DNA from 4 places in the Paenibacillus apis genome. Region 1 is predicted to be linked to each of the others. Evidence: a T-box and tRNA genes for the amino acid it is inferred to sense, from the RefSeq annotation. Region 1 holds a T-box; the other regions hold tRNA genes.
What was found. The T-box of region 1 lies ahead of argS (arginine--tRNA ligase). A T-box ahead of a tRNA ligase gene usually reads a tRNA of that ligase, here a tRNA-Arg.
Positions count from the first base shown of each region.

Region 1 (7,384 bases):
CAACGCTGCGACATATTTTGCAAATTAATCCAGTCCCTTACTCACAGGCACCATGCGCTCTTTGTTGCGGTAATTTTGACAATTGTGTTATCATTACTCTATTATTGGGCTCAACAATATTGTAGGGGGCTTGGAAGAGGACATGTGGACTGTAATGTACATTGCGCCTACCGCGAAGATTGCGGACATGATCAAGACGAGACTCACCGAAGAAGGCTTTCTTGTCCAAACCCGTCCTGTCAATTTATCCAAACAGCAGTTTGAGATTCTTGTACCGTCAGGTGAACTCGAAGAGGTTCAGGAAGTGCTTAATAACATATTGCATCCATAAGAGGCAAGGAAATCATGAAGACACGGTTTCCTTGTCTTGCTGCGATGTGGCGAAATATGGAATGCTGAAGAGGTGGAGTTGTGTTTAAAGACTTGTTCCAGAAGAAAAGAAAATACGCGACCATTCCTTCAGAACGATTGGGAAGCGATCCGCTGCCGGCGGAAGGAGACCGCCCCAAGCGGGAGATCCCGGAAGGTCTGATGAACAAATGCAGCCGCTGCGGCAGCATTCAATACAGTAAAGAGCTGGAGAAGAACCTGAAAGTTTGCTCCTCCTGCGGACATCATATGCGGCTGAATGCGATAGAGCGAATCCGGATGACGGTCGATGAGGGCAGCTTCATTGAGTATGATGAGGATCTTGTATCTGTGGATCCGCTGAGCTTTCCTGGCTATGCCAGCAAGCTGGAGCAGCAGAAGATGAAATCGGGCCTGCGGGAAGCTGTAGTGACCGGCGAAGGACTTGTTGGCGGCTTTCCGGCAGTGATGGCGGTGATGAGCTTTGACTTTTTCTCCGGAAGCATGGGTTCCGTGGTTGGAGAGAAAATCACCCGCGCTATCGAAGCAGCTACAGAGAAGCGCCTGCCGCTTGTCATCTTCTCGACCTCGGGGGGCGCACGCATGCAGGAGAGCATCCTAAGTCTCATGCAGATGGCGAAGACGAGCGCCGCGCTTGCACGGCTGGACGAGCAGGGAGGCTTGTTTATCTCGGTCATTACCGATCCGACGACCGGAGGGGTATCGGCCAGCTTTGCCATGCTCGGCGATATTATTATGGCTGAACCGGGAGCCGTATTCGGGTTCGCCGGACGGATTGTCATTGAGCAGACGATTCGCCAGAAGCTGCCGGATGATTTTCAGACAGCAGAATTCAATCTTCAGCACGGGCAACTGGATATGGTCGTTCATCGGAAAGAGATGAGGGCAACCTTGTCCAAGCTGCTGGAGATGCATTCTCCGAAAGGAGGAGTGTAGAATGGCCGTGGAAATGCCTTTTGAAGCGCCTCTCGCTCAATTAAGGGAGAAGATTCGGGAACTGGAGCAGTTTGGTCAAGAGAAGGGAATTGACTTCAGCGAGGAAATTGCTCGCCTGGAAGAGAGATACAAGGAGCTGGAGGAGGAAATCTACAGCAATATCTCCCCTTCCCAAAAAATGCATCTGGCCCGCCACCATCAGCGCCCGACATCCCTGGATCTGATCGGGCTGATCTTTGAGGATTATATGGAGCTCCATGGAGACCGCCTGTTCGGAGATGATCTTGCTGTGGTCGGAGGCCTTGCTAAATTGGACGGTGTTCCGGTTACTGTGCTTGGGCAGCAGCGGGGGAAGGATACGAAGGATAATATCGCCCGCTTCTTCGGCAGCGCCCATCCTGAGGGCTTCCGCAAGGCGCTCAGATTAATGCGCCAGGCGGACAAGTTTGGACGCCCGATCATTACGTTTATCGATACCAAAGGCGCTTATCCGGGCATTACTGCGGAGGAGAGAGGGCAGTCGGAAGCGATCGCCCGCAATCTGCTGGAAATGGCTAAACTTCGCGTGCCCGTAATCTGTGTGGTCATCGGGGAAGGCGGTAGCGGCGGCGCGCTTGCTCTCGGAGTCGGCAATCGGGTTCTGATGCTGGAGAATGCGATTTATTCGGTAATCTCTCCGAATGGTGCGGCATCTATTCTCTGGAAGGATGCATCCAAGGCTGACCAGGCTGCCGAAGCGATGAAAATTACAGCACAGGATCTGCTCGAAATGGAAGTGATCGAGGAAATTGTACCTGAGCCAAAGGGCGGGGCTCATCGAGATTACGAGGAAGCAGCGGCAGCTATCAAGGAGCGCCTGCTGCGTCACTTGGAGGAGCTGTCTGCGCTTCATCCGGATGAGCTTGTAGAGGACCGCTACCGGAAGTTCCGTAAGATCGGCGAATTTGAAGAGCAAAGAAAAACGGCTGAAATGCCGATAATAGATACTGTAACGGCAAGCAATGACTAATATACGGCAAAGACTGTTACAATATGAGAAACTTCCTATACAAATGTAGGTTTTTGTAGTAAATTTAGTTGTTGGAAAAGATGTTATAGAGAGAAAAATTTAATACGGAGGAAACCCAAATGCGCAAAACAAAAATCGTATGTACTATCGGTCCTTCTAGTGAATCGTTAGAGAACATCAAGAAGCTGATTATGGCCGGAATGAACGTCGCTCGCCTTAACTTCTCCCACGGAGATTATGAGGAGCATGGCGGCCGGATCAAGACGATCCGCCAGGCGAGTGCTGAGCTGGGGAAATCAATCGCCATACTGTTGGACACAAAAGGTCCTGAAATCCGCACAGGCAAGCTGAAAGAAGAGCCGATCGAGCTTGAGCAAGACGAACTTATCACTTTGACTACTGAAGAGATTCTTGGTGACAAAGACCGTATCTCCATTACCTATTCGGATCTCCCGAATGATGTTGAAGTAGGTTCGACAATCCTGATCGACGACGGTCTGATCGGTCTGACTGTTCTGGATATTCAAGGAACCGAAATCAAGTGCCGTATCGTAAACGGCGGTACGATCAAGAGTAAAAAAGGCGTAAATGTACCCGGCGTTAACATTTCCCTGCCAGGCATCACCGAGAAAGATGCTAACGATATCAAGTTTGGGATCGAACAAGGCGTCGATTTTATTGCCGCTTCCTTCGTTCGTAAAGCTAGCGATGTACTTGAAATTCGTGAACTTCTTGAGAAGAACAACGCCACTCACATTCACATCATCTCCAAAATTGAGAACCAGCAGGGTGTAGACAACCTGGATGAAATCCTGGAGGTTTCCGATGGCCTTATGGTTGCTCGCGGCGACCTTGGCGTTGAAATTCCTGCTGAAGATGTGCCGTTGGCCCAAAAACGCATGATCGAGAAATGTAACCGTGTCGGCAAGCCAGTTATCACGGCTACGCAGATGCTCGACTCGATGCAACGCAACCCGCGTCCTACACGCGCTGAGGCGAGTGACGTGGCTAATGCGATCTTTGACGGAACGGATGCGATCATGCTGTCCGGCGAGACGGCTGCAGGGAAATACCCTGTTGAATCCGTTCTGACGATGTCCCGTATTGCCGAGAAGGCGGAATCTGCACTGGAATACCGCGAGATTTTCATTAAGCAAAGCAATGCGCAACAAACAACTGTAACCGAAGCGATCAGCCAATCCGTAGCTAATTCGGCACTGGAATTGAACGCGAAGGCAATCATTTCTTCGACGGAAACCGGCTATACTGCCCGTATGGTATCGAAGTATCGTCCGAAGGCGCCGATTATTGCGGTTACTACCGAAGAATCAACCATGCGCCGTCTTGCACTGAACTGGGGTGTTACTCCGGTTAAGGGTCAGATCGCAACCTCTACGGACGAAATGTTCGATTATGCAATGAAGGGCGGATTGGATTCCGGCCTGGTTAAAGAAGGAGATCTGGTTGTCATTACAGCTGGTATTCCGCTTGGACGTTCCGGTTCGACCAACCTGGTTAAGATCGGTCAAATCCGTAAATAATTGCTGCTATTACAATCAAAGCAATGGGAAGCCTGGCAACAGGCTATCCCGTTGCTTTTTTATAGGGAGGTGTAGCGTGATGTATATTAGTGAGCTTGCGATTAAACCGAAGTATTTTGAGTTTGATATGATGGGGATTATATACCATGCTCACTATCTGGGCTGGTTTGAGGCTGGGCGAACGAAGCTGATCGAGGACTTGGGATTGAATTATATTCACATGGAACAGGCCGGATACATATCCCCGGTGCAGGAGATGAAGGTGGAATACAGAAAAGGAATCCGCTATGGGGATGAGGTGCTTCTTCGCACCTGGATCAAGGAGAATGGCGGCGTGAAGACTGTGTACAGCTATGAAGTGCTGAATGGACAGGGCGAGTTGTGTGTAAAAGGAACCTCTGTCCATTATGTGGTCAGACGCGAGGATTTCAAGCCTGTTCAATTCAAAAAGATATTTCCCGACTGGTATGCCAGATTTGCGGAGGCCAGTGAGTAAATTTTGATTATCGGGAATCAACAAGGTACAATACTCCTTAAGGCGATATTCAGTGCCGAAACTTGAATGCATGCAAGATGCTGGAAAAGGAGTTAACTATGCGGAAATGGATAGCCTTGCTGATCGTTATTGTTCCGGTCGTTGAGTTTTGGGGATACGCATTCGTTGCGGACAGACTCGGACTTGGGAAGACGATCTTTCTGACGTTGGCTACCTCGGTCATTGGCGGTTTGATGATGCAGTTTGAAGGAAGAAAGGTAATGGCCGACGCGAAATCGCAGATTAACGGCGGTCAGGTTCCCGGTAAAATGGCTATTGACGGGATGTGCGTCTTTGCCGGCGGGATCATGCTGTTGCTTCCGGGATTTGTAACGGATGTGCTCGGATTTATTCTGGTATTTCCATTAACACGTCCGCTCTGCCGCGCACTGCTGATGAAATGGATCGGGAAGAAGCTGAAGGATGGTACGATTACCTTTTATCGTCGTTGACTTATTGATCATCATCGTTTATAAATATAAACACGTGAATTTTCATAATCTAAGTTCAAAAAGTCAGCTGAATTACTTCGTGATCAAAAAATGACTTTTTGAAAACCTCTATAAGCAATATCGAGGAACGGGACAGTAGCTGATCTATAGTCTATTCAAGCGAGCCGGGAGGGTGGAAGCCGGTATAGACTGGGTAAGCGAAACGGGCCCGGGAGATGGTTTACCGAACGAATCCCTCAAGTAGGTAAATCCGGCACTGGCCGTTATCCAGCAGAGTGACCGGAGCGGTTGTCCGGTACTTAGAGTGGCACCGCGGGAACTTCAAGTCTCTCGTCTCTTTTTAGAGGCGAGGGCTTTTTTTTATTTTATGGAGAGGGTGAAAATATGAATGAAAAAGCTGCAAAGGGCTGTGGCTGACAAACTGCATGATTGGCTTGAAGGAATCGAGGCGGAAGAACTACTGAAGCTGATGGAAGTTCCCTCAGATGCTTCAAAGGGGGATCTCTCGCTGCCTTGCTTCAAGCTAAGCAAGAAGCTGCGCAAGGCTCCTCAGGAGCTTGCCGATCAACTGGCAAATGCAATCAATGGTTCTCTGGATTCGCAATCGGGAATCGCCCATGCTGAATCTTTGTCGGGTTACCTGAACATTTACTTGGATCCCAAGGTGATCACACCGGGTATTTTGCGGGATATATTGGAGGCTGGCGAAGGATACGGCTCCCATCAGGAGGGGAGCGGGAAGACGATCGTTGTTGACTTCTCTTCTCCTAACGTAGCAAAACCGTTTCATGTTGGACATTTGCGTTCAACAGTAATTGGCGGTGCGCTCGTCCGCATTTTCAAATTCATGGGTTATGAGTGCATCGGCATTAATCATCTGGGGGACTGGGGGACCCAATTCGGCAAGCTTGCTGTCGCCTATCGTCTGTGGGGAGATCCGGGAAGGCTTGAGCAGGGGGCTATTGACGAGTTGCTTAGCCTGTATGTCAGATTCCATGAAGAAGCAGAGCGCCGTCCTGAACTGGAAGCTGAGGCGAGAGCGGTCTTTGCCCGAATGGAGCAGGGAGATGCAGAGATGCTGGAGCAATGGAAGTGGTTCGTTGAGCTCAGCCTGTCTGAATTCAACCGGATTTATGAGCTGATGGGGATCTCGTTCGATCATATTACGGGAGAGAGCTTCTACAATGACAAGATGGACCGGGTCATTACCGAGCTGCAGGAGCGGGGACTTCTGGAAGAGGATCAGGGGGCGATGCTCGTCCGGTTGGATGATTACAATATGTCTCCGGCATTAATGCTGAAGCAAGACGGCAGCTCGCTCTACCACACGCGTGATGTCGCAGCGGCTTTATATCGTAAGGATACGTATCATTTTCATCAAGCGGTATATGTAACGGATTATTCGCAAAGCCTGCATTTCCGCCAATGGTTCAAGGTTGTGGAGCTTATGGGTTATCCGTGGGCAGATCAACTGGTGCATGTTCCGTTTGGCCGCGTCAGTCTGGAGGGGACAGGCTTTTCTACACGTAAAGGGAATATTGTGAAGCTGGAGGATCTGCTTCAGCAGACAATTGCCAAGGTACGGGAAATTATTGAGGAAAAGAATCCGGAGCTGGAGTGCAAGGATGAGGTGGCAAGACAAGTCGGAGTAGGGGCAGTGATCTTTAACGATCTTAGCTCGAACCGGATTAAGGATATTGTATTTAATTGGGAGCAGGCGCTTAGCTTTGAAGGCGAGACAGGGCCATATGTGCAGTACACATACGCACGCATCTGCAGTCTGCTTCGAAAGGGGAGAGAGGTATCGGAGATCTTCTCTCAAAGCAACTCGATTGAAGAGCTCCACTTGCCCGATTCGGAGGAATATGCCCTGGTGAAGCAGCTATCTCTGTTTCCTCAATCGGTAGAGTCGGCTGCAGCAAAAATGGAGCCTTCAATCCTATCTCGTTACCTTGTAGATACTGCGCAAGCCTTTAACCGGTTCTACCATCATTGTCCGGTCATGGATGCTGAGCGGAAGCTGCGCGATTCGAGACTGCTTCTGACGGAAGGCGTGCGTATTACCCTGAATAACGGCCTGAAGCTGATCGGGCTTGAAGCGCCTGAACGAATGTAATCTCCGCTGTTGTCCTGTTTAACGCAGCTTGCCTTCCATAATATAATTTCGAAGATCGCGCAGGAGGCCGGCACGACTCATCGCGCCAAGCAGGATCAGGGCTGCCGGTCCTGCGACCAGGCCGAGGAAGCCGAACAGCTTCAAGCCGATAAACATGGAGATCATGGTCGGCAGCGGATCCAGTCCAACGCTGCTGGCCAGAATCTTCGGTTCAATGATCTGCCTTGCGATAATGATGACTCCGTACAACACGGCAAGACCGATGGCGAGGGAGGTGTCTCCTGTCATGAAGCAGTAAAGCAACCAGGGCAGCATGATCGTTCCTACGCCCAGGTAGGGGAGCAGATCGACGAATCCGATCAGGATGGCGTAAGTAAAAGCGGAATTGACGCCGAGCAGGAGCAGTCCGATCAGGACGATGAAGGC
Region 1 is NZ_BORS01000007.1:49,454-56,837, reverse strand. It holds gene KI362_RS11535 (phosphatidylglycerophosphatase A family protein) at 1-28, shown strand, start outside; gene KI362_RS11530 (hypothetical protein) at 143-331, shown strand; gene accD (acetyl-CoA carboxylase, carboxyltransferase subunit beta) at 412-1,305, shown strand; gene KI362_RS11520 (acetyl-CoA carboxylase carboxyltransferase subunit alpha) at 1,307-2,314, shown strand; gene pyk (pyruvate kinase) at 2,434-3,855, shown strand; gene KI362_RS11510 (acyl-CoA thioesterase) at 3,935-4,351, shown strand; gene KI362_RS11505 (FxsA family protein) at 4,450-4,842, shown strand; T-box leader at 4,957-5,183, shown strand; gene argS (arginine--tRNA ligase) at 5,231-6,958, shown strand; gene ytvI (sporulation integral membrane protein YtvI) at 6,977-7,384, opposite strand, start outside.

Region 2 (7,384 bases), on a different contig from region 1:
CTTCGCCCAGTCCGGCCACGCCTTCCCAGGTCATGCCCTCCTCAATGTCGGAGACATGCAAGCAGGCTCCGGCATCCTCCAGATCATCGGTGGAAGGAACACAAGACGGAAAGGTGGTGTAGACCTTCAGCGGCAGCTGCTGGCCCTCTTCGTGCATCCAGCGGACGCCCTCTGAGCCGAAGACGTTGGCAATCTCGTGCGGGTCCATAAATACCCCGGTCGTTCCTTTTGCCAAGGCAGCCTTGGCGAATTCCGTTACAGACAGCATGGTGCTCTCTACGTGCATGTGTCCATCCAGCAAGCCTGGAACGATGTATCTGCCCTTCGCATGGACGAGAATGGTATCAGGGCCGGCCAGATGAGCGGCTGAGCCGATATAGGCAATGCGGCCAGCCGCAATTGCCACATCCGTATGGGGCTGCAGCTTGCCCGTGTACACATTGACCAGCGTACCGTCCAGAATAATTAAATCTGCTTTTCTACTGCCGGTAGCAACCTCTGCCAGCACCCGGCTGACTTCCGGAAGCTTCTTTCTTCGGCTTGCACACATTCTGCTTCACTCCTTGAATTTTCAGTATTCAGAATATTTCGGAATGCTTCATATATTTTCATTATTTTTTCACTGATTGCCTTGAAATGCAAGCAAAAAGACTGCGCCCCCAGATCAAAAACAATCCGGGAACAGCAGTCCTGTAGTTGATTTTATAAAAATTACTTGTTGTCCGGCATCGGTGTCTTCTCGATAACACGATCGATCAGGCCGTAGTCCTTCGCTTCAGCAGCACTCATGAAATAGTCGCGGTCGGTGTCCTTCTCGATCCGATCCAGCGGCTGTCCGGTCCGTTCAGCGAGGATCTTGTTCAGCTTGTCGCGCATCTTGAGAATCCGGCGGGCACGAATCTCAATATCCGTTGCCTGGCCTTCTGCTCCGCCGAGCGGCTGGTGAATCATAATTTCACTGTTCGGCAGCGCATAACGCTTGCCTGGTGCGCCTGCGTTCAGCAGGAAAGCGCCCATAGAAGCCGCGAGTCCTACGCAGATGGTAGACACATCGGACTTAATGAATTGCATCGTATCAAAAATGGCCATCCCAGCCGTAATGGAACCGCCAGGGCTATTAATGTACAGATGGATATCCTTTCCAGGGTCTTCCGCATCCAGAAACAGCATCTGTGCGATAATCGCGTTGGCCACAACATCATTTACCTGCGAACCGAGGAAAATGATCCGGTCTTTCAGCAGTCTGGAATAGATGTCATAAGCGCGTTCGCCCCGGTTACTTTGTTCAACGACCATAGGTATATAGCTCACCGAAAAAACCTCCCTGTTTTATCCATTAGTTTATAACTCCATGCTTCTCGAGTCTGCCAACTTTATAAAGGTTCGATCTTTGGCACAAGGGTAAGGCAATAGTATGAATGGATAATTCATACGGTTGACTCGACAATGTGCAAATGTTCCTCAACTCTATAAGAATTGACGGAATCGAGAAATATTAACCTCATCATAATCAATTTCAAACAGAAAGTCAAAGATAGTCAAACTCTAGGTAACAAAAAAGCCCAAACGGGCATTCAACCTGAAAAACATTATGCATTGTAAAAGATAAAATGGCGCGCCCGCGAGGAATCGAACCTCGATCTCAGGCTCCGGAGGCCTACGTCATATCCATTGGACCACGGGCGCATATTTTGAATAGCAGCTTTTTTAACGTGCAGAAATGATTATATGCCATCCACTAATAAATTGCAAGCTAAATTCCCGAAGCTGAAATCCCCGAAGCCTGTTGTTGTTCTGAGATCATACTGTGAGACACCGCGCGCTTGGATCCGCGCTCGGTGCGAAATGTACACATGCGTACTTCGCCGCATCTTGCAGAATCTGCTGAATAGCCAGCGGTGGTGCATACTTACATGAAAATGTGCAATAGCACAAAGGACAGTTAAACATCGGAGGGCGAGTTAGAGGGGCAGCCGTGTGAAATGATCCTACAATCGCTGTTGTTCACAGATTTCCAGGATTGGACTAAGTTCTCACAAGGGGGAAATCTGCTCACAAAGGCGAACGCTCCGAGTCTATGCTCCCGATGCAGCTTTCTTACAGAAAGCTTTTATTTCAAAACCTTTCACACTCTTGTCCTAACTATCGCGCTTATTGAGTTCAACTGAAATGCAGTTTGCACATGAATGTGCCTAAGATGCATTGCAATAACTGCACTGCTATTAACTTACCTCCTTGCAGCATTCAAGCAGGAGACTAAGCACAGCCTTGGGCTAAGCGCGAACGGCAGCTTGCGCGATAGCTTATGCACGACGTCAATGACCTGCCGCGCCTAAAGTTGCACCTCCGCCTCATGATAAATACGGCCCTTGCACCGAAACTTTGCTCATCCGGTCGCGATTTAGTGAAATTACTTCCCTTAAAATCTTCATTCGACGCACGAACCCACTTTTAGTGAAAAAACTTACCTTAGATCGCCAGTAACTAGCCAAACCCGTGTTTTAGTCAATTTTAAGTACAAAAATTTCACTATATCCGCATTTCTATCATTTCTACTGAATTTAAGGTAACTTTTTTCACTGGATACCCATAAGACTCATATTTCATGTGGACGAGCGATCACCGTCATGCTGCGAAACACGCGCGCTGGAAGCTGCGCTCGGTGCGGGGTCTATGCATGCGTACTTGGTCGGACATTTTGCTGCATCTACTGAAATAACCCTTGCACTGCGGGCTTGTTGAAATGGGGTATCCCCAATGATGATGCGGTGTCGTCTATTTACTGTTTGAATGCATCTGCGTCATAGAGAGAGTGCGGTGCATCCAGCACCTATAAAGCCGATCCAAAGAGTCTGCGTAAAAGGGTATAAGCGTGAAGGTGGGTGCAGTAACAGCTTTCTGAAAGAAAGCTGCATCGGGAGCATACGCTCGGAGCGTTCGCCTTTGCGAGTGGGTTTCTACCGTATGATAGCTTAGTTCAATCAAAGAAATCCGCGAGTAACAACGATCGAAGCCAACCTTCACACGTTACCCCTCGGAGCGCAGAGTTATTAAGCTGGCTCCACTGCTGCCCTCTCGCACGAAACTGCGACACTAATCCCCCGCATCCCTTACGGGATAAGCTAAGAGCAAAAATTTATAAAAAAGTATTGTACTGAAAGCGCTTCTATGATACTTTATGAATATATAAAAACGTTTTTATTCAGAGGGGTGTAGTAGTTGTATGGGTAAGGTTACGATTAAGGATGTAGCGAAGGCGGCGGGTGTTTCCATTTCGACGGTATCGAATGCATTGAATGATGTTGACGTCTTGAATCCGGAGACCAAGTCTCATGTGCTGAAGATTGCCAAGCAGCTTAACTACGTGCCTAATCTGAACGGGAAGCTCTTGAAGTCGAAGAAGACGAACATGATTGGCTTTTTCACGACAAGTGTATCCGGTCCGTACTTCTACATTCTGGTTGAGTCCATGGCACGGGAATGCGAACGGCTCGGCTATGGTCTGAACGTGATGGTTACGGCGGACAAACATACGATTATCAGTAATATTCTTGGCAGACGCGTCGATGGCGTGATCATTTATGAAGAATCGCGGATTGACGAGAATGATATAGCTATGATGGAGAAGGATAAGGTGAAGGCGGTATTTCTGGACCGGGTGATCCAGAAGGAAACGATGGGAACCGTGATTTTCAATTCCTTTGCTTCTGGCTATGAGGCTACGAAATACCTGATTAGTCTGGGGCATAAAAGGATTGCCTACATTTCCGGCGTGGATACGATGTATGACAGCGTGCAGCGGAAGGAAGGCTATCTGGCGGCATTGCGGGAGCATCAGCTTCCGGCGGATGAAGAGATGATATTACAGGGTTATTTTGAAGAAGAAGGTACTTATAACGCTGTAAAAGGTTATTTGCATAAGTTTCCGGGGAAGAAGCCGGACGCTTTTTTGGCGGGCAACGACTTGAGTGCGATCGGGTGCATCAAGGCGCTGCGAACGCATGGTTACGAGGTTCCAAGAGATATTAGTGTGGTGGGCTTTGACGATATTGATATTGCCCAATATTTCACGCCGCCTTTGACGACGGTAAGGAATCAGATTGCAAGGCAGGGTATTCTCGCAGTGGACCATTTGGTCAATATGATCCACAAACAGGAGCAAGGGAAGGTTCAGAAGCTGGGCGGGGAGTTGATCGTGCGCGGCTCCAGCCATGTGAGGCTGACCAATTCGTAGGCTGCAATGCTTTTTGGAATAAAACATAAAGGGGGATTTTCATGCCCAATATAAAAACGTTTTTATTATTCGAAAGCGATAGAAAATCCGAAGGAGGAAGACAGCATGGCTAAGTCAGCGGTAATGAAAAAGCCGATAGGACAAAGGATGAAAGAGTTCCTGATTGATTTCGGACGCCAGTGGGAAATTCAATCGATGATCTGGCCCGGCATTATTTTTATGGTTATTTTCTGCTATGTCCCTATCTACGGATTGACGATCGCTTTTAAAAGCTACACGGTCATTGACACCATTGATACCGCTCCGTGGGTGGGTCTGGAGAACTTCCGGATTATCGCAACGGACAAATACTTCTGGGACTCGGTTGTCAATACGCTTGGGATCAGCTTTCTGAAGCTGGCGATCGGATTCGTCATTCCCATTATTCTGGCGATCATGATCTATGAGTTAAGCATGGGCCGGTTTAAAAAGATCGTGCAGACGATTTCTTACCTGCCGCACTTTCTGTCCTGGATCGTACTGGGCGGGATGCTGATCACCTGGTTCTCGACGACAGGGCTATTCAACCAGCTGTTGCTTGATCTCGGACTCATCTCTCAGGCGCAGAATATTTTGCTGGATCCAGAGAAATATTGGTGGATTGCCGTTCTGTCGGATATCTGGAAAGAAGCCGGCTGGGGAACGATTCTGTATCTGGCCATCATGGCTAAGATCGATCCTACCTATTATGAAGCGGCAAAAATTGACGGTGCGAGCCGTCTGAGACAAATCTGGAACATTACCCTTCCGAACATGAAGATGATTATCAGCTTGAACCTGATCCTGACCGTAAGCGGATTGCTCGGCTCCAACCTGGACCAGACACTCGTATTGATGAACTCTCAGAACCGGGCGAAGGCCGAAGTTATTAACTCTTATGTGTACCGAATGGGGATGACGCAAGGTGATTTCTCGTACGCCACTGCCGTTGGTCTGGGTGTCTCCATCGTATCCGTGATCCTGTTGGTCGTAGCCAACAAGGTAACAAGCAAGCTTAATGATAATCAATCCGTCCTGTAGAGAAGGAGGCAGCAGCCATGCAAGCAAAGAGGGTCAAGCAGGATCTCGATAGCAGAATCTTTGACACTGTAAACGTTACCATACTGCTTTTGTTCACCATGATTATTATCGTTCCGCTGTGGAATGTCATCGTATCTTCCTTTAGCTCCGGGCGCTCACTGGCGGAGGGCGGCTTCGTCTTCTGGCCCACGGAATTCTCGCTCGAGAACTATCAAGCGGTATTCCGGGATGAGACCATCTGGCAATCCTTTATTATTTCCGTCCTGAAGACGGTTATCGGGGTACTGACCCACGTATTCTTCTGTGCCATGATCGGCTACGGCTTGAGCAAGAGCAATGTGCGCGGCCGCAAGCTCTATGTCACGATGGGCGTCATCACGATGTTCTTCTCCGGCGGGATGATTCCGACTTATCTGCTTATCAAATCCCTGGGGCTGCTCAATACATTCTGGGTGTACATCATTCCGGCCCTGTTCAGCTACTATGATGTCGTCATTCTGATGAACTTCTTCCGCAATGTACCGGACTCCCTGGAGGAGTCAGCCAAGATCGATGGTGCGGGCGACTGGAAAATTTTCCTGAGAATCTTCATTCCCTTGTCCATGCCTGCGATGGCGACGATCGCCCTGTTCAACGGGGTGAACCAGTGGAATGACTTCATGACCACCAAGCTCTACATTACCGACCAGTGGCTGTATCCGCTGCAGATGAAGCTGTATGAGATTATCGTGCAATCCCAGACCCAGTCGATGCAAAATATCGGCGGATCCGTTGTCATCGAGACGACTACCAAAGGGGTTCAACTCGCAACAATTGTAATCACTACGTTACCGATTGTTGTGATTTATCCAATACTGCAACGGTACTTTATCTCAGGCATGATGCTGGGGGCGGTGAAAGAGTAGTTTTGGGCGTAGAGAAAGACAGGGAGAATACCGGTTGAACCGCAATGAAGTGTTTTTAACAATAAGGAGGGTTTCGGAATGTTTAAGATGAACAAAGGCTTCGGGAAAAAGTCCCTGACACTGTGCGCTGCCTTGTTGGCTGCTGCACTTGTAGTTACAGGCTGCGGCGGCTCCGGGGGCGGCTCCAAGGCTAAGGAGGAAGTATCGCTTGAGAACCGCTACACGCCGGATGCTAACAGGCCTGCATGGGAGCTGGATACCAAGGAAGAGATGACGGAGCTCACTTGGTATGTGAATGCGGACTGGTGGAACACCGATTTTGGCAATGATGTTGTGACGAAAAAGATTAAAGAGGATTTGAACATCAACATCAAGTTCATTACCGGTGACGATACCAAGCTGAACACGTTCTTCGCCGGCAATGACATGCCGGATTTGATCACCACCTTCGATTCGAACTCGGCAGTTGTACAGAAAGCCTCCACCTGGGCGCTTCCGCTGAATGAGCTTGCTGAGAAGTACGACCCTTATTTCAATAAAGCAGCAGCAGCCGATACGCTGAACTGGTTCAAGCTCGATGATGGCAACACGTATGGCTATCCGAACTACTCCAATACACAAGCCGATTATGATAACGGTACCATTCCTGCGAAGACCGCTTTCATTATCCGCAAAGACGTCTATGAAGCCCTTGGCCAGCCAAGCATCAGCACGCCTGAAGAGTTCAAGAGCGTGATGGGACAAATCAAGAGCCAATTCCCGGATCTGATTCCATTCGGCTTCAACTCCATCGGTGAAGGCACAGGCTCCCTGGGCGATGTGTTCCAGGACTTCCTGGGTGTTCCGCTCGAAACCGAAAACGGCGAGTTCTACAACCGCAACCTGGACGAAGACTATCTGGCTTGGTTAAAGACATTGAATGAGTCCTACCAGGAGGGCGGCATCAGTGATGACAGCTTTGCTGACGATGGTCCTGCTTTTGAGGAAAAAGTAAAAGCCGGCAAATATGCAACCATGCTGCTCGATGGGACGCCGCAGCAAGGCGGCAATCTGCAAATTTTCATGACGGCTAACCCGGACAAGGCTTACATGGCTATCGACGGTCCTAAGAGCACCGTTGGCAACGAGCCTAAGCTGAACCAATCCGGTATCACGGGATGGATGATCAGCTTTATCACGAAGAACT
Region 2 is NZ_BORS01000003.1:345,346-352,729, reverse strand. It holds gene ade (adenine deaminase) at 1-550, opposite strand, end outside; gene clpP (ATP-dependent Clp endopeptidase proteolytic subunit ClpP) at 712-1,311, opposite strand; tRNA gene KI362_RS06125 (tRNA-Arg) at 1,612-1,686, opposite strand; gene KI362_RS06120 (LacI family DNA-binding transcriptional regulator) at 3,224-4,234, shown strand; gene KI362_RS06115 (ABC transporter permease) at 4,340-5,293, shown strand; gene KI362_RS06110 (carbohydrate ABC transporter permease) at 5,311-6,198, shown strand; gene KI362_RS06105 (sugar ABC transporter substrate-binding protein) at 6,277-7,384, shown strand, end outside.
Region 2: it encodes a tRNA-Arg, which carries the amino acid that the T-box ahead of argS (arginine--tRNA ligase) is inferred to sense. The anticodon was not compared.

Region 3 (7,384 bases), on a different contig from region 1:
AATAACCATAATCTTTCGTTCTGCAGCAAGGGTGCGCAGATCGATATTCAATTGCTCCTTTTGAGCTGCATCTAATTCCAATTTCATTCCATAATGGAATAACCCGTCTGCGACTTGCCGTTGCCAACGAACGTACCCCGTATACACCTGGGAGTTCTCGCCGAGATGAAGATGAATGGAGGCTCCAATCAAATTCTGTACAACATGCAAATTCAGCGAGGTTTGAATTCTGCAGCCTGCCTTGCTGATATCAATCAGTACAGCCTCAGCAAGTTTGCTGGCCACAGCAGATTGATTAATTGTAGTAATCTGAATGAAACAGCCTGTAGGCGGAGTTAAGGAATACCTAAAGGGCTCTTTTCTGCGATTCTCCATGGATGAAATACAGCCTCCAACTTATTATGTCTTAATGCCGTTCAGAATGAGTTGTACAACGTCGCGAATCTCCTTCTCCATCCCATGACTGCCCATCTGAGAACAGAAAGCGCGTAACAAACAACCCAATTAGTGAGGAGCCGATAAATCGAAAAAATTGAAAACGAGGGAGGTCTATGACCTCTCCCTTAGACTTATAATGTTCAAATAATCTCGATAAACATGATTCATTTTCCTCCCGAATACTGTATTCGATATTTTAGCACATTTTCCCTGAAAAAAGTTAAGTCGTCTGATGTTTTCTTAGTGCGATTCCATCAGCAGGCTGAATATCGTAGAGAAGGCTGTCAGAACAACGACACTTCGATTTCAGTTATAGTGACATAAAAGTGTAGAAATTGGTGTCAGGTATCCGTTGGATTGTGCCATTCCGTTACAGTTATAATCGAAGATATCGTACAGGAATATGTATTTAAAAAGACAAGGAGATTGGAGGCGGAGAGATGGCCAGAAAAACAAAAAAGGTGACCGTGGTCGGATCAGGGCTTGTAGGAGCGGCCTGCGCTTACTCTATGATTAATCAATCGATTTGCGATGAGATTATGATGGTGGACCGGACTTACGACAGAGCTGTAGCCCAGGCTCTTGATCTGTCTCACTGCATGGACTTCACATCAAGCCGCACGAAGGTATATGCAGGCCGGTTAGAGGATTGTCGGGATGTGGATGTTGTTATATTGACTGCCGGAGCTAATCCGAAGCCGGGCCAAACTCGGCTTGATCTCCTTGAAGAAGCGGATAAAATCACCCGAGGTATCGTCCGTCAAATCATGGACAGCGGTTTTGACGGGGTGTTTGTCGTAGCGGCGAATCCTGTCGATGCGGTAACTTATATCGTCCGAGAAGAGTCCGACCTTCCTCGCGAGCGAGTGATTGGGACGGGAACCTCGTTGGACTCGGCACGACTTAAAACACTTTTGTCTGACGTATTTTCCATCGATCCGCGAAGTGTGAACGGTTATGCTCTGGGTGAGCATGGCGAGTCACAATTCGTCGCTTGGTCCCATGTCACTATCGGAGGCAAGCCTCTGCTACAAATTTTGGACCAGCACAAGGAGAGATTCCAGCATGTGGATCTTCAGGAAATCGAACAGAAGACCAAGGACGCCGGATGGGAAATCTTTACCCGCAAAGGCAATACCCAATTTGGTATAGGGAATGCCATTGCCTATATCGTGCGTTCCATTTTGAACGATGACCATAAAATCATCGCCATCTCTGCCATTCTGGAGGGAGAATATCAGCAAAGCAATGTGTGCACCGGGGTACCGGCCATCATTGGCGAAGGCGGTATTCAAGAGGTTATCGAATTAAATCTAAGCCTAGAGGAGCGGCAAAAGTTTGAGCAATCCTGCGGGATATTACGGAAAGCGCTGGAGAAGCTTGCCGATGCGCAGACGTAAGCAGTGTATTTTCGGGGGTTCTCATCCCAATGGAACGACAAAAGGCTCCTTGAGAGGAGCCTTTTTGTTATACGTCCCAGAAGGATACTCGCGCTTCGGCGCGAGACTCCGTTCGACAGTCTGCTAGGCACTGATCGTCTCACTTCGACGAACCCCCAAGGGGTTCTCATCCTGTTTGGACGCAAAAAGAACCGGTTCATATGAACCGGTTCTTTATCTACGTCCCAGAAGGGATTCGAACCCCTGACCGACGGCTTAGAAGGCCGTTGCTCTATCCAGCTGAGCTACTGGGACACGTTTTGAGACAACAGTAATATTATACCGCATCGCTTCGTTTTTTCAAGTCCCAAATGAACAATATCTTGATTAGATAACCTTAGTAACCCCCTATCACCGAGCTCTTCCCCGCTCACCACGGCCGAAGTTAGATACATATCGTTATTAACCAAGTCCAGCTCCTTATCCGCCCGACCGCGAAAAATCATATGAATAATGCCCTAATTTACTTCCATATTAGCAACTTTATCCTTTTCTTATCCGTCATATTAGTTATTAAAAGAAGGAGTGCGCCTATTTCATGAAAAAGTTGAACATGAGTGTTCTTGCCGTTGCCCTTTCGGCTACGCTGGCCGGCTGCGCTGCTGACAAAGCTGCCGAGCCGACTTCTCCAAGTCCCGTAACCCGGGACACCGAAGCCGATGAGGTTGCCAAGCCGCTAATAGTAGCAAAATCGCTTACCATTGAATCTTTAGGGAGCGGATATCATACGCCTTATACCGATCAGAACGAGATTGGGCTATTTATGCAGGCCATACATACTGCTGAACGGATCACCGGCATCTTGAATGTAGGAGAACAGGATTATCGTCTTCATATCGAAGATACAGATGGCAAGAAATACACTTATACTTTGTGGCTAAGGGATAACAGCGAGCAGGCCATGCTGATGGATATGCAGGATACCCGGACCGGCTACACCGTTTCAAAGCAGCTTACCGAGCAATTGAAGCAGATTATGTTCGCGGAGCCTGAGATAACGCAATTAACCTTCCGTACGGAACGAGGCCCCGGCGAAGAACTGCTTGCCGTGCCCGAAGGCTTAAGAAAGGATCAATACATGCTGTCCGGTGGGCCGTCTTTGAAGCTGCAAGGCAAAACCTATGTAAGCACGCACCTCTTTTACGGCGATCATAACGCTATTAATGCTATCGTTGCCCTTGATCCCTCTACGGATCGGGCAGAGGTTGTGTGGAGCGAGAAGCTCACCGATTCCAACAACCGCTGGAACAACGCGTTTATGAGCAGCTATACGCCGCTGTTTCCGCTGAGCGAGCACCAACTGGTATTTCTGGAACCGGAATTGACGGAGGACGCAGGGGAATACCACCTCTCCGCTTACGATATACGCACAGGTGAAATCAAGCGGCTGCGGGAGGCCTTCTGGCCGCTTACAGATGATTATGATTATGACTATATCTACAAATTCAATTGGAAAGCTGACGAGCAGAAATTGTTTATGCAGAGTTATTTGGGGAATGTATGGTTGTTTGACCTGAAAACGGGAGACGATGAGGTTCATCTGCTGAAATACCGCGTCATCCCTCACTCGACAACTGGCGCACCATCCCTGTTCTTGTCGCCGTCCTTCAAAAGGTTCGTGCACGACGACGAAAGCGGGGATCTGACCTTCTACACCAGCAGCGGAAAAAAGCTCCGTTCCATAGCGCTGCCGGAGGAAGATTACGTCCCCTCCCAAAAAATCAAGTGGAACCCTGCGGGCACCGTCGCCTGGATGGAGCAATCCGAGGACAGCCAGGGACGAATTCTGGACATAGATATCGATTACTTGCGCATCGCGCCCCGCGAGCTTCATTTCTATGATCCGGACGGACAATCCCTGGGAAGCCTGGCGGCCCCAGACGATGAAAATGCCGCCTTGGAGGTTGCAGGCTGGATGGATGAAAATGTGGCCGTCATTAAATCATATACAATCCAAGGCAGATCAGACGAAAGTCCGGAATCAAGGGTCCGGGATGAAGCTTACTATCTCTACAACGTGAGCTCGAAGCAATCGGGGGATCCCCTTACCGCCATGCCCCTGGAAGCCGCACCGGTAACGGACCCCCGGGACAAGGTTGTGCTGCCGGAGGAAGCAGCCGTCGTCGCCGACGGCGAGATTCGGTTCCCGGCCAAATAAGTCGCCCTGCGGGCGGCTTTTTTGTTGCAGTAAACTGTACAAACAGGAGGCTACTTCATTATGGTGTTACCCTGCAGCAATCTCAAGCGGATGGCATAACACCCTTAAATATATGATAAATGCCGATTACGCTCCCTCCTTCTCATACGGACAGCTCTTTCTGCAGGCGATCTGCGATTCCCGGGTAGGCCAGAAGCCTTGCCTTGAATTCTTTGCGCTGCCGCTCGGGAGAAGGCCACCCCTGATCGCCGAACTCCTCTTCGCTCACAACAGCTGTTGCTTGATGCATATCATTATTAAACCAGTCAATTTCCTCATCCGCATTGCTGCGGATCATACGGATGATTTCATAGCCGTCATCCGCCGACTCCGATCGGGCAATATAGACATACAATTGCGGCCCGTCTGCCTCTCCTGGCAATACCTGAACCATCGCGCAAGGCTGTCCGTCCAGCATCGTCACATTTCTGAAAGCAGCCTCTTTAATATAGTACATTTACTTATTCCTCCTCTGTATATCCCATCGACCGCGACAATTGCTCACGAGTCTCCGGCGTTCCAAAACGATAAATTAGCTTGTACAAAGCATCTACAACACTTTGATACCCTGCATTCACATCCTGTTCCGGCGAATCAGGCCAGGGATACGTAAACGCCAGAAACGAGCGGGTCTCCTGTTCGCCAAGCTGCTCCAGCAAATGACTAACCTGATCCGCCTCCTCGGGAGTCGCTTCAATCCTCCATTCATATGCCGTGGCCTGCTGGTCCTCCAGCAATGATCTGCCTTGCAAAGACACATAGTAGATCTTCTTATCAGTAGAGTTCATCGTCGTCACCCTCCATGCGGTTCATCTCGATTCTGCATAGTTTTCCATGCTGGACAGACATTTTATGCTTGCTCCAGGCATATTTTGTTATTACTTTTCATCCGGGTAAGGTTTATTGGTGAAAGCCAGGCAGAGAGAGGAGACAGCATCATGTGCGGAATTGCCGGATTTATCGAGTGGAATCGAGATTTAACGAGAGAACTGGATTTAGTGCTTGACATGACATCGTGTCTGGAAAAGCGAGGTCCGGATGCCCAGGGAACCTGGATTTCCGGACCTTGTGCCTTTGGTCATCGGCGTCTGAGCGTCATGGACCCTGAGAATGGAGCGCAGCCCATGGTCTTTACGGAGGAGGATGCCACCTATGCCATTGTATATAATGGCGAAATTTATAATGCGCCAGAGCTTCGCAAGGAACTGGAACAACGGGGACACCGGTTCAACACCCATTGCGACACGGAGGTTTTGCTCCAGGCCTATATGGAATGGGGACCGGATTGCTTGGAGCGATTAAATGGTATTTTTGCTTTTGCAGTCTGGGACAGCGGAAGACAGCATGTCTTTTTTGCCCGGGATCGCCTGGGCGTTAAGCCCTTATTCTATTGCAATCTGGACGGTACGCTGATTTTTGCCTCCGAGCCCAAGTCTCTTCTTAAGCATCCGAAAATGCAAGCGGCGGTCGGAGCGGACGGCCTTGCCGAGATTTTCGTTATTGGGCCAGCTCGAACTCCGGGACACGGAATCTACAAAAACATGAAGGAGCTCCGCCCAGGCCATGCTATGATCTTCAACCGCTCCGGCTTGCAGGTCTTTACCTATTGGAAGCTGCGAGCGGCAACGCATCATGATTCTGTAGAGGATACAGCCGCTACGATCCGCAGTCTCCTGCAGGATACCGTGGAACGGCAGCTGCTGTCGGATGTTCCGGTATGCACTCTTCTCTCCGGGGGACTCGATTCCAGCGCGCTAACTGCACTTGCGGTTGATTACTACCGAAGAACCGGGCAAGGTCAGGTGCACACTTACTCTGTAGATTATGTCGATAATGACAAGTATTTTCAGGCTCACAGCTATCAGCCCGGGGCTGATGCTCCTTGGATTAAACGGATGGTGGAGGAGCTTGGAACAGAGCATCATTGGATTGCGTTTGATACACCCGAGCTCCTGAAATCATTGCCCGATTCGACCGAAGCGCGGGATCTCCCTGGCATGGCGGATGTGGATGCATCTTTATTATTATTTTGCCGTGAGATTAAAAAAGGGGCTACCGTTGCAATTTCTGGGGAAGCGGCTGATGAGGTGTTTGGGGGATATCCATGGTTTCACCGCGAAGAGCTGCTTGGAGCAGGCACCTTCCCTTGGTCAATTGCAACTGATTTAAGGGCAGACCTGCTCTCGTCAGAGGTTCGGGACTGGATCAAGCCGGAGCAATATGTGGCTGAGCGGTATCAGGAAGCGCTCGACGAAGTGCCGCACTTACAAGGAGAAACTCCTGAACAATCACGAATGAGGACGATGTCTTATCTCAATATCACCCGTTTCATGCCAACTTTACTGGACCGAAAGGACCGAATGAGTATGGGTGCCGGGTTGGAGGTTCGTGTTCCTTTCTGTGACCACCGATTAGTGGATTATGTCTGGAATATCCCATGGGAGATCAAAGCGTTAGGAGGCCGCGAAAAAGGAATTCTTCGCAAAGCGCTTGAGGGGGTATTGCCGGAAGATGTATTGTATCGAAAAAAGAGTCCTTACCCGAAAACCCATAATCCGGAGTACCTCTCTGCTGTGAAAGCGGAGGTTCTAAACATTCTGAATGATCCGTCCTCGCCCATCCTTCCGTTAATCAACAAGGCGCGCATCCTGGAGATTGCCTCCTCACCGGAGTCTTCCACCAATCTGCCCTGGTTCGGACAACTCATGTCCGGTCCGCAGCTGTTTGCGTACCTTGCCCAGGTTAATCATTGGCTGAGCAAGTACCAGGTATCGGTTGGTTAATTAGAGCAATGCGAAGCAAAAAGAGCCCTGAACTTCCGCGCTAGGAAGCTCAGGGCTCTTACCGGTTATATAAGGCTGTCTGACTCCGCCGCTTAAGCCTTCAGCTTCGCAGCCAGCTCGCGGAGCGCCGCACCGCGGTGACTTATGGCCTGCTTCTCCTCGAGCGTCAGCTCAGACATCGTCTTCTCATAATCCGGAAGGTAAAACAGCGGATCATAGCCGAAGCCGCCGTCTCCTGCCGGTGTCGAGGTGATCCACCCTTCAACAGAGCCTGATGCTTCCGTAAAATCACCGGTAGCCGGATCATACAAAGCAAGGTGGCAAATGAAGCGAGCCGTGCCCAGCAGCGGCTGCTCCGTATCTTCGCCTTGCTTCTGCTTCTCCAGCTCACGGAGCAGCTTGTTATTGTTGTCTTCATCTGTAGCGCCCTCTCCTGCATAACGAGCCGAATAGACGCCCGGAGCACCGTCAAGTAAATCCACACAGAGACCGGAGTCATCTGCAAGCACCGGTTGTCCGAGGATATC
Region 3 is NZ_BORS01000011.1:136,400-143,783, reverse strand. It holds gene KI362_RS16655 (PilZ domain-containing protein) at 1-375, opposite strand, end outside; gene KI362_RS16650 (L-lactate dehydrogenase) at 879-1,838, shown strand; tRNA gene KI362_RS16645 (tRNA-Arg) at 2,059-2,132, opposite strand; gene KI362_RS16640 (hypothetical protein) at 2,416-4,035, shown strand; gene KI362_RS16635 (hypothetical protein) at 4,178-4,531, opposite strand; gene KI362_RS16630 (hypothetical protein) at 4,536-4,862, opposite strand; gene asnB (asparagine synthase (glutamine-hydrolyzing)) at 5,013-6,857, shown strand; gene KI362_RS16620 (XTP/dITP diphosphatase) at 6,950-7,384, opposite strand, start outside.
Region 3: it encodes a tRNA-Arg, which carries the amino acid that the T-box ahead of argS (arginine--tRNA ligase) is inferred to sense. The anticodon was not compared.

Region 4 (7,384 bases), on a different contig from region 1:
ACAGCGTTCCCGCCTCCGTAATTCCAAGATGAAGCGGGTAAGGGATAACCTCCGCCGCCTTACTATAGGCTGCAATCGCCATCGGCACATCAGAGGCTTTTAAAGATACGATAATATCATGAAAATCCAGTTCCTCTAGAATGCCGATATGGTACAAGGCGCTTTCCACCATAGCCTCAGGAGTCGGATAACCGTATTTCTCCAGTAAATGGCTTTCCAGCGAACCGGCGTTAACCCCGATACGGATCGGAATACCCCGTTCTTTACAAGCCTTTACCACAGCCTCCACCTTTTCGCGACGGCCAATGTTCCCCGGGTTAATCCGCACCTTGTCGATCCCGTTCTCGATAGCTTTCAAGGCCAGCTTATAATTAAAATGAATATCCGCGACGAGCGGAATATGAATCTGCTTCTTGATCTCCTTGATGGCTTCTGCAGCCTCATCATTGTTGACCGTTACCCGGACAAGCTGGCAGCCTGCTTCCTCCAACCGCAGAATTTCCGCTACCGTAGCGTCAACATCTGCAGTCTTCGTTGTGCACATGCTTTGAATAAGGACTTCATTGCTGCCGCCAATCGTCAAATTCCCGACCTTGACCGGGCGCGTATTCTGTCTCAAGAAAGTCATTACATATCTCCCCCCAATAACGCCAAAGCTCCACCCCTGGCAGAGCAAGCGGAATAAAACCGCCTCCTCCCCAGAAGTGGAGATTGGGTCATCTATGCTGTGAAAGCCGCGCAGTTAGAACTTACGCGCTTTCCTCTTGCTTTTTGTTCTTGTTCTTCTTGCCTCCAAGCTCAGGAGACGTCTTCTCAACGACTACCTTCTCAGTGATCACGCAATCTGTAACATCATCCCGGGAAGGCACTTCGTACATCACATCCAGCATGATGCCTTCAATGATTGCGCGAAGTCCACGGGCACCGGTATTCCGCTTGATTGCTTCCTGGGCAATGGCCTCCAGCGCCTTGGGCTCGAACTGCAAGTTCACATTATCAAGCTCCAGCAGCTTCTGGTATTGCTTCACCAAGGCATTTTTGGGTTCGGCCAAAATCCGGACCAATGTCTTCTCATCCAACGGCTCCAAAGTCGAAATGACTGGAAGACGGCCGACAAACTCCGGAATCAGACCAAATTTAAGCAGGTCTTCAGGCAATACCATAGACAAGTATTCACCTGGCTTGAGGTCCTTTTGACCTTCGCTGCCTGCGTTAAACCCGATGACCTTCTTGCCGATCCGACGCTTGATCATCTGCTCAAGCCCATCAAAGGCACCGCCGCAGATGAACAAAATATTGGTCGTATCGATCTGGATAAATTCCTGATGCGGATGCTTGCGTCCTCCTTGCGGCGGAACGGAAGCTACTGTACCTTCCAATATTTTGAGCAATGCCTGCTGGACACCTTCGCCGGATACGTCACGGGTAATGGACGGGTTTTCCGATTTACGGGCAACCTTATCGATCTCATCAATATAGATGATGCCGCGCTCTGCCTTCTCCACATCATAATCTGCGGCCTGAATGAGCTTCAATAGAATATTCTCGACATCCTCACCCACATAGCCCGCTTCGGTTAAGGATGTAGCGTCCGCAATTGCAAACGGAACATTCAGGATTTTCGCCATGGTCTGAGCCAAGAGCGTCTTCCCTGACCCTGTAGGGCCGAGCAGCAAAATGTTACTCTTCTGCAATTCAACATCATCGATCTTGCTATGCGTATTTACCCGTTTATAGTGATTGTACACCGCAACGGACAACGATTTTTTCGCATACTCTTGACCAATAACATATTGATCCAGAATATCGCGAATTTCTCTTGGCTTCGGAATTTCCTTCAGGTCCAGCTCTTCCTCATGGCCGAGCTCCTCTTCTACAATTTCCGTGCACAATTCGATACATTCATCACATATATATACGCCCGGTCCGGCAACAAGCTTGCGAACCTGCTCCTGCGATTTACCGCAGAAGGAACATTTCAGCTGTCCCTTTTCGTCGTTAAATTTAAACATGTAAACACCCCTTCAAATATTAGATAGGCTTGGTGATGACCTGGTCGATAATCCCGTAGGCCTTAGCCTCTTCCGCGCTCATAAAAAAGTCGCGATCAGTGTCACGCTCGATTTTTTCAAGGGGTTGACCCGTTCGATCCACATAAATTTGGTTTAACTTCTCGCGTGTCTTAATAATCCACTCCGCGTGGATCTTGATATCGGCTGCCTGTCCCCGGACTCCGCCAAGCGGCTGGTGAATCATCACTTCACTATTCGGAAGCGCAAAGCGCTTGCCCGGTGCTCCCGCTGTCAGCAGCAAGGAGCCCATGCTAGCAGCCATGCCCACACAAATCGTGGACACATCCGGCTTGATAATCTGCATCGTATCATATATACCCATACCGGCTGTAACGGAACCACCCGGAGAATTGATGTAGAGATGAATATCCTTTTCAGGATCCTCTGCAGCAAGGAACAGCAATTGGGCAATTACGAGATTGGCAACATCATCATCAATCGCATTGCTCAGGAAAATAATTCGATCCTTGAGGAGTCTCGAATAAATATCATAAGACCGTTCTCCACGGTTTGTTTGCTCTACGACCATAGGTACCAGACTCATTAGCGACCAACCTCTCTTCATGTTCAGATAAATTGCTTACCACATATTTTATCACGTTCATAGGGCTATGTCATTTCTCACGCAATAACCCGCGTCTCTTTGAGATTACCTTATGTAACAGTTGTATTTGCAGAACTATTCTGGAAATAACTGTATAGCAAAAAGTGAAAAATTAAGGCACGCATTTAAGTATACGTGCCTTAATGAATGTCATGCAATTCAGCAAATGATTGCCAAGCGCAGTTCTTATTCTTCGTCTGTCTTCGCTCCAGCGGCTTCTTCCGCTTTCGGCTCGGACTTTGCTGCTTTCTTCGTTGTCTTCTTTGCCGCAGGCTTTGCAGCTTCTTCAGACTTTTCAGCCGCAACTTCCTTTGCGTTTGCAATCAGGAATTGGATCGTTTTGCGCAGAAGGACATCTTCCCTCAAGCTGCCGAGCGAGCCGTTAGCAGCAAGAATATTGCGGATTTCTTCAGGGGAACGCTTGTAAGCATCAGCCATGTCCTGAAGCTCTTTGTTAATTTCTTCTTCCGAAGCATCGATATTCTCAGCCTTGGCGATTTGCTCAAGCACCAGGTTGTTGCGAACACGCTTCTCGGCATCGACCTTCATTTGCTCCTTCAAGTCTTCTACCGTTTGACCGGAGAATCCAAGGAACATATCCAGGTTCATGCCTTGCGCACGCAAGCGGTTGTCGAAGTCGCGAACCATGTTTTGTACTTCACTTTGAACCATGGCTTCTGGAATCTCTACTTCCGCATTTTCGCCAACTTTATCTACAAGCACCTTTTCACGTTCAGCTTCTGCTTCTTTGCTCTTGCGGTCAGCAAGCTGCTTCTTCAAATCGGACTTGAATTCGTCCAATGTATCGAATTCGCTGACATCCTTTGCGAACTCATCATCAAGCGCTGGCAGTTCCTTACGCTTGATCTCATGAACCTTCACCTTAAATACAGCTTCCTTATTAGCAAGCTCTTCTGCTTGATAGGTTTCAGGGAAGGTTACAGTAACATCCTTGAAATCTCCCGTAGCCAAACCGATCACTTGGTCTTCAAAGCCAGGAATGAAGGTGTTGCTTCCAAGCTCCAGGGAATAGCGCTCGGCTTTGCCGCCTTCAAACGGTACGCCGTCCACGGATCCGTCAAAGTCGATTACTACCGTATCGCCTTGCTTAGCTGCTTCTTCGTCGATAACAACCAGCTCGGCATGACGCTCTTGCAGGCGAGTAAGCTCTTCATTTAGCTCGTCTTCGCTTACTTCAACGTTTGCAGCTGGAACTTCTACGCCTTTATAATCGCCAAGCTTCACTTCAGGCTTCACAATCACTTTAGCCTTGAACTTGAAGGCTTGTCCTTTTTCAAATTGCTCAATGTCTACTTCTGGACGGTCAACCGGGAAAATGTCGGTTTGCTCTACCGCTTCAGAGTATACTTCAGGAAGCAAGATATCGATTGCGTCTTGGTACAGGCTTTCAACGCCAAAGCGGGCTTCAAAGATCGGCCGCGGCACTTTACCTTTACGGAATCCAGGTACATTTGCTTTTTTGACTACCTTTTGAAAAGCTTTATCCAGTGCTGCGGCGACACGTTCCGCATCCACTTCGACCTCGAGAACGCCGAGGTTCTTCTCTATTTTTTCCCAAGTTGCTTTCATTTTATGCCTTCCCCTCCAAATTTCCATATACTTAAATACTGAAACCTCAATCGCGATCAAACAGCTATCTTGGTTCCAGTATAGCTGTCATTGTTCCACGATCAGAATAACCATTACATTATAAACAACAATACAGCATTTTACAAGGGCTCATCCAAGCCGCGAATTTTCCGGACTTTTAAAGAGCATACCGCTACGATTTAAAGACTAACCTTTCAGCCCGCCGGCGACAAATTGCCGGATGGAGCGATAAGCCTGCTCATAACGGAGTCTCAGACTATCTGTGATACTGTACATGGAGCGAATCTCCTGTTCATCCAGGTTTGCCGGGACACTCTCTGACACCGTCTTATGCAATGCCGCCGCCCAGATATCAATGAAATCATCCTCTTCGTTGAGCAATGAAATGTAGTCCTTTGTTCCATACATAGCCATGATAAACTGGCTCCAAAGCTCTTGCGAAAAATAAAACAAGGTCGGATTCTGCACCTGTGCATGATCCGCAATCCGATCCAAGACGGCATGAATCGGCCTAGGAAAATCCTCCGGATTCAGCGGAACAAAGTCCAACTCGATCTCTACTCTCTCGCCAGAGCGCGATAACGTGACGATCCCTGAAGTCTCCCTTCTTCGCAAAATCTGCAAGGCCCGAAACTGCAATAACGGATGTAGCTGCTGCTGTTCCAGCCAGTCGATCAATGCCTTATCAACTTCCGGCTTATCGAGATAGGCCAGTTGATCCAGCGCCAGCAAGGTCTGTTCGGACAGCGGCTTTTTGATAACGGTGTTAAGCAGCTTTTCGGCATATTGCGCATCCTCCGCCATCTTCGCCTCCAGATGCCGCCTCGCCATTTCTTCTTCTCCCTCGTCTTCTGTTCGGGATTGCTCCGCCGCTTCTCCCTGAAGGTTGGGAAATGCATCGATTAACCAATTCAACAAGGCGCGCCACTCATCATACAGACGTTCCTCTTGTCCTTGGCATTGCAACAAAAACCGCAACAGATCAGCCGCCTCGCCATAGCGCTCCGTCTCCAGCATACGAGTCAGCTCAATCTGATAGAAATCCAGTGTCTTCGGAAATAACACCAGGTTGTTTTCGCTATTGTGATTCCCGCTAATGATACCACCCCCTGACGTCCGTTCTAATCAGTGAGATTATAGCATAGAGATGCAAGAAGGCAAAAATGGCTAGAACAAGCAAGCTATTGCGAAACCCGGATTAACGTGATAAAATATTTTTTGCTTCTGTTTTTTATGTCCCAGTAGCTCAGCTGGATAGAGCAACGGCCTTCTAAGCCGTCGGTCAGGGGTTCGAATCCCTTCTGGGACGTATAGGATAAAGGCTCCTCTCGAGGAGCCTTTTGTTGTCCCATCGGGATGAGAACCCCTTGGGGGTTCGTCGGAGTGAGACAGTCGGTGCCCAGCGGACTGTCCGATCGGAGTCTCGCGCCGGAGCGCGAGTATCCCTTCTGGGACGTATAGGATAAAGGCTCCTCTCGAGGAGCCTTTTGTCGTTCCATCGGGATGAGAACCCCTGGGGGTTCGTCGAAGTGAGACAGTCGGTGCCCAGCGGACTGTCCGATCGGAGTCTCGCGCCGGAGCGCGAGTATCCTTCTGGGACGCCATTTAAAAAAGAGAAGAGACGAAGTTGCTAATCACATTCTATTGACTTGATCGTTGCGTCGTACTTTACAATCGTTGTATAAAATTTGTATGGAGGTAACAGATGAGTGAGCTTATAAAAATACGCGACATATCATTAAATTACAATATTTCTACACGCGCATTGAAATACTACGAGGATATGGGGCTACTATCCAGCACCCGAAGTGAGGATTATGCCTATAGAATGTATGATAAGTTGGCCATAAAAAGGCTGGAGCAAATATTGATTCTCCGTAAGCTGAATATCAGCATAAAAGATATCCAGCGTATATTTGACTCAACGGGCTCTCAGGTAGTACTGGACGTTCTTGAGAATAAAGTTAGCGATATTGACGAGGAAGTAGCACTTCTTCACGAGTTGAAGTCGATCGTTCTAGAGTTTATTGCACAAATTAAAAAAGCCAATTTTGCTAAGGATGCGGATGTGAGGCTGCTATACGAAAAAGCGCAGGAAATTGAAGGACAGCTTATCCATGTTGACTACAACGGAAAACCAGCGGATGTAAACCGTTTGATTGAAATAACCGAAAAACTAGACAGGAAAATTCCAGATGTAATGATTGTAAGGATTCCGAAATTCCTGGCACTGACATCGCAGTATCAAGACTTTGGTGATTTGTTCAATGAAGCTAGTTTGATGTTTTGGATGGATAGACATAGACAGCTAGAACAAAAAATTATCTTCGACTGCGCCGACTTTCTGTGCCGAAAAAGCGATGGGAAATTCAGATGGTTGTATAGCGTACAGGAGTGTGTCAAGGAAATGGATACCGCTCCGTACGAAGCGGTTGAATTTGAGGGCGGCTTGTACGCTTCTGCAGTATGCATTGACGGTGATGATAACAGTATTATGAAAGTTGAACATAAAATCCTGAAATGGTTGGAGAAGACGAATTTCATGCTTGATAGCGAACGAGATATCATGGGGAATATGACCTATAATGACGAGGAAGTAAGAAAAGGCCTTGGTTATGAACAGCTGCAAAGATATGTTCCTATAAAACTAAAGGAAGAAGGCTTAGCCCCTTGAAAACGATGCTAGGAATAATGAAAAAGCGAAATAACGATATTCCTGAAAACATATTGTCTATATTTGAAGACATTGTGCAAACATATAGTGGAAACGAGTGCGATAATAGGTTTATGGAAGCCATGGGTAATCATCTCACCAAGGATCAACGCTATAAGCTTTGGGAACAACTCGGAGGTTGTCAGGGTACAGGGCAAGATAAAATCCGTAAAGCATTTGCGTTGGAACATGCCGATACCCCCCTTCCACTAAGGTTAGAACTATACTTAAACACTTTTGTAAAAGATCACTCCGGAAAGACACGCAATATCACTCTAAATGAAGAAAATCATACCCTGACAATAACATTTGCCTGTGATGAGTGTTTCCGACATACGCTGGATGGAAAACTTACCGCCCCGTTTGTGTTGTACTATGAAAGTT
Region 4 is NZ_BORS01000011.1:144,161-151,544, reverse strand. It holds gene ispG (flavodoxin-dependent (E)-4-hydroxy-3-methylbut-2-enyl-diphosphate synthase) at 1-628, opposite strand, end outside; gene clpX (ATP-dependent protease ATP-binding subunit ClpX) at 750-2,012, opposite strand; gene clpP (ATP-dependent Clp endopeptidase proteolytic subunit ClpP) at 2,032-2,616, opposite strand; gene tig (trigger factor) at 2,863-4,266, opposite strand; gene KI362_RS16680 (hypothetical protein) at 4,474-5,304, opposite strand; tRNA gene KI362_RS16675 (tRNA-Arg) at 5,523-5,596, shown strand; gene KI362_RS16670 (MerR family transcriptional regulator) at 5,993-6,961, shown strand; gene KI362_RS16665 (hypothetical protein) at 6,979-7,384, shown strand, end outside.
Region 4: it encodes a tRNA-Arg, which carries the amino acid that the T-box ahead of argS (arginine--tRNA ligase) is inferred to sense. The anticodon was not compared.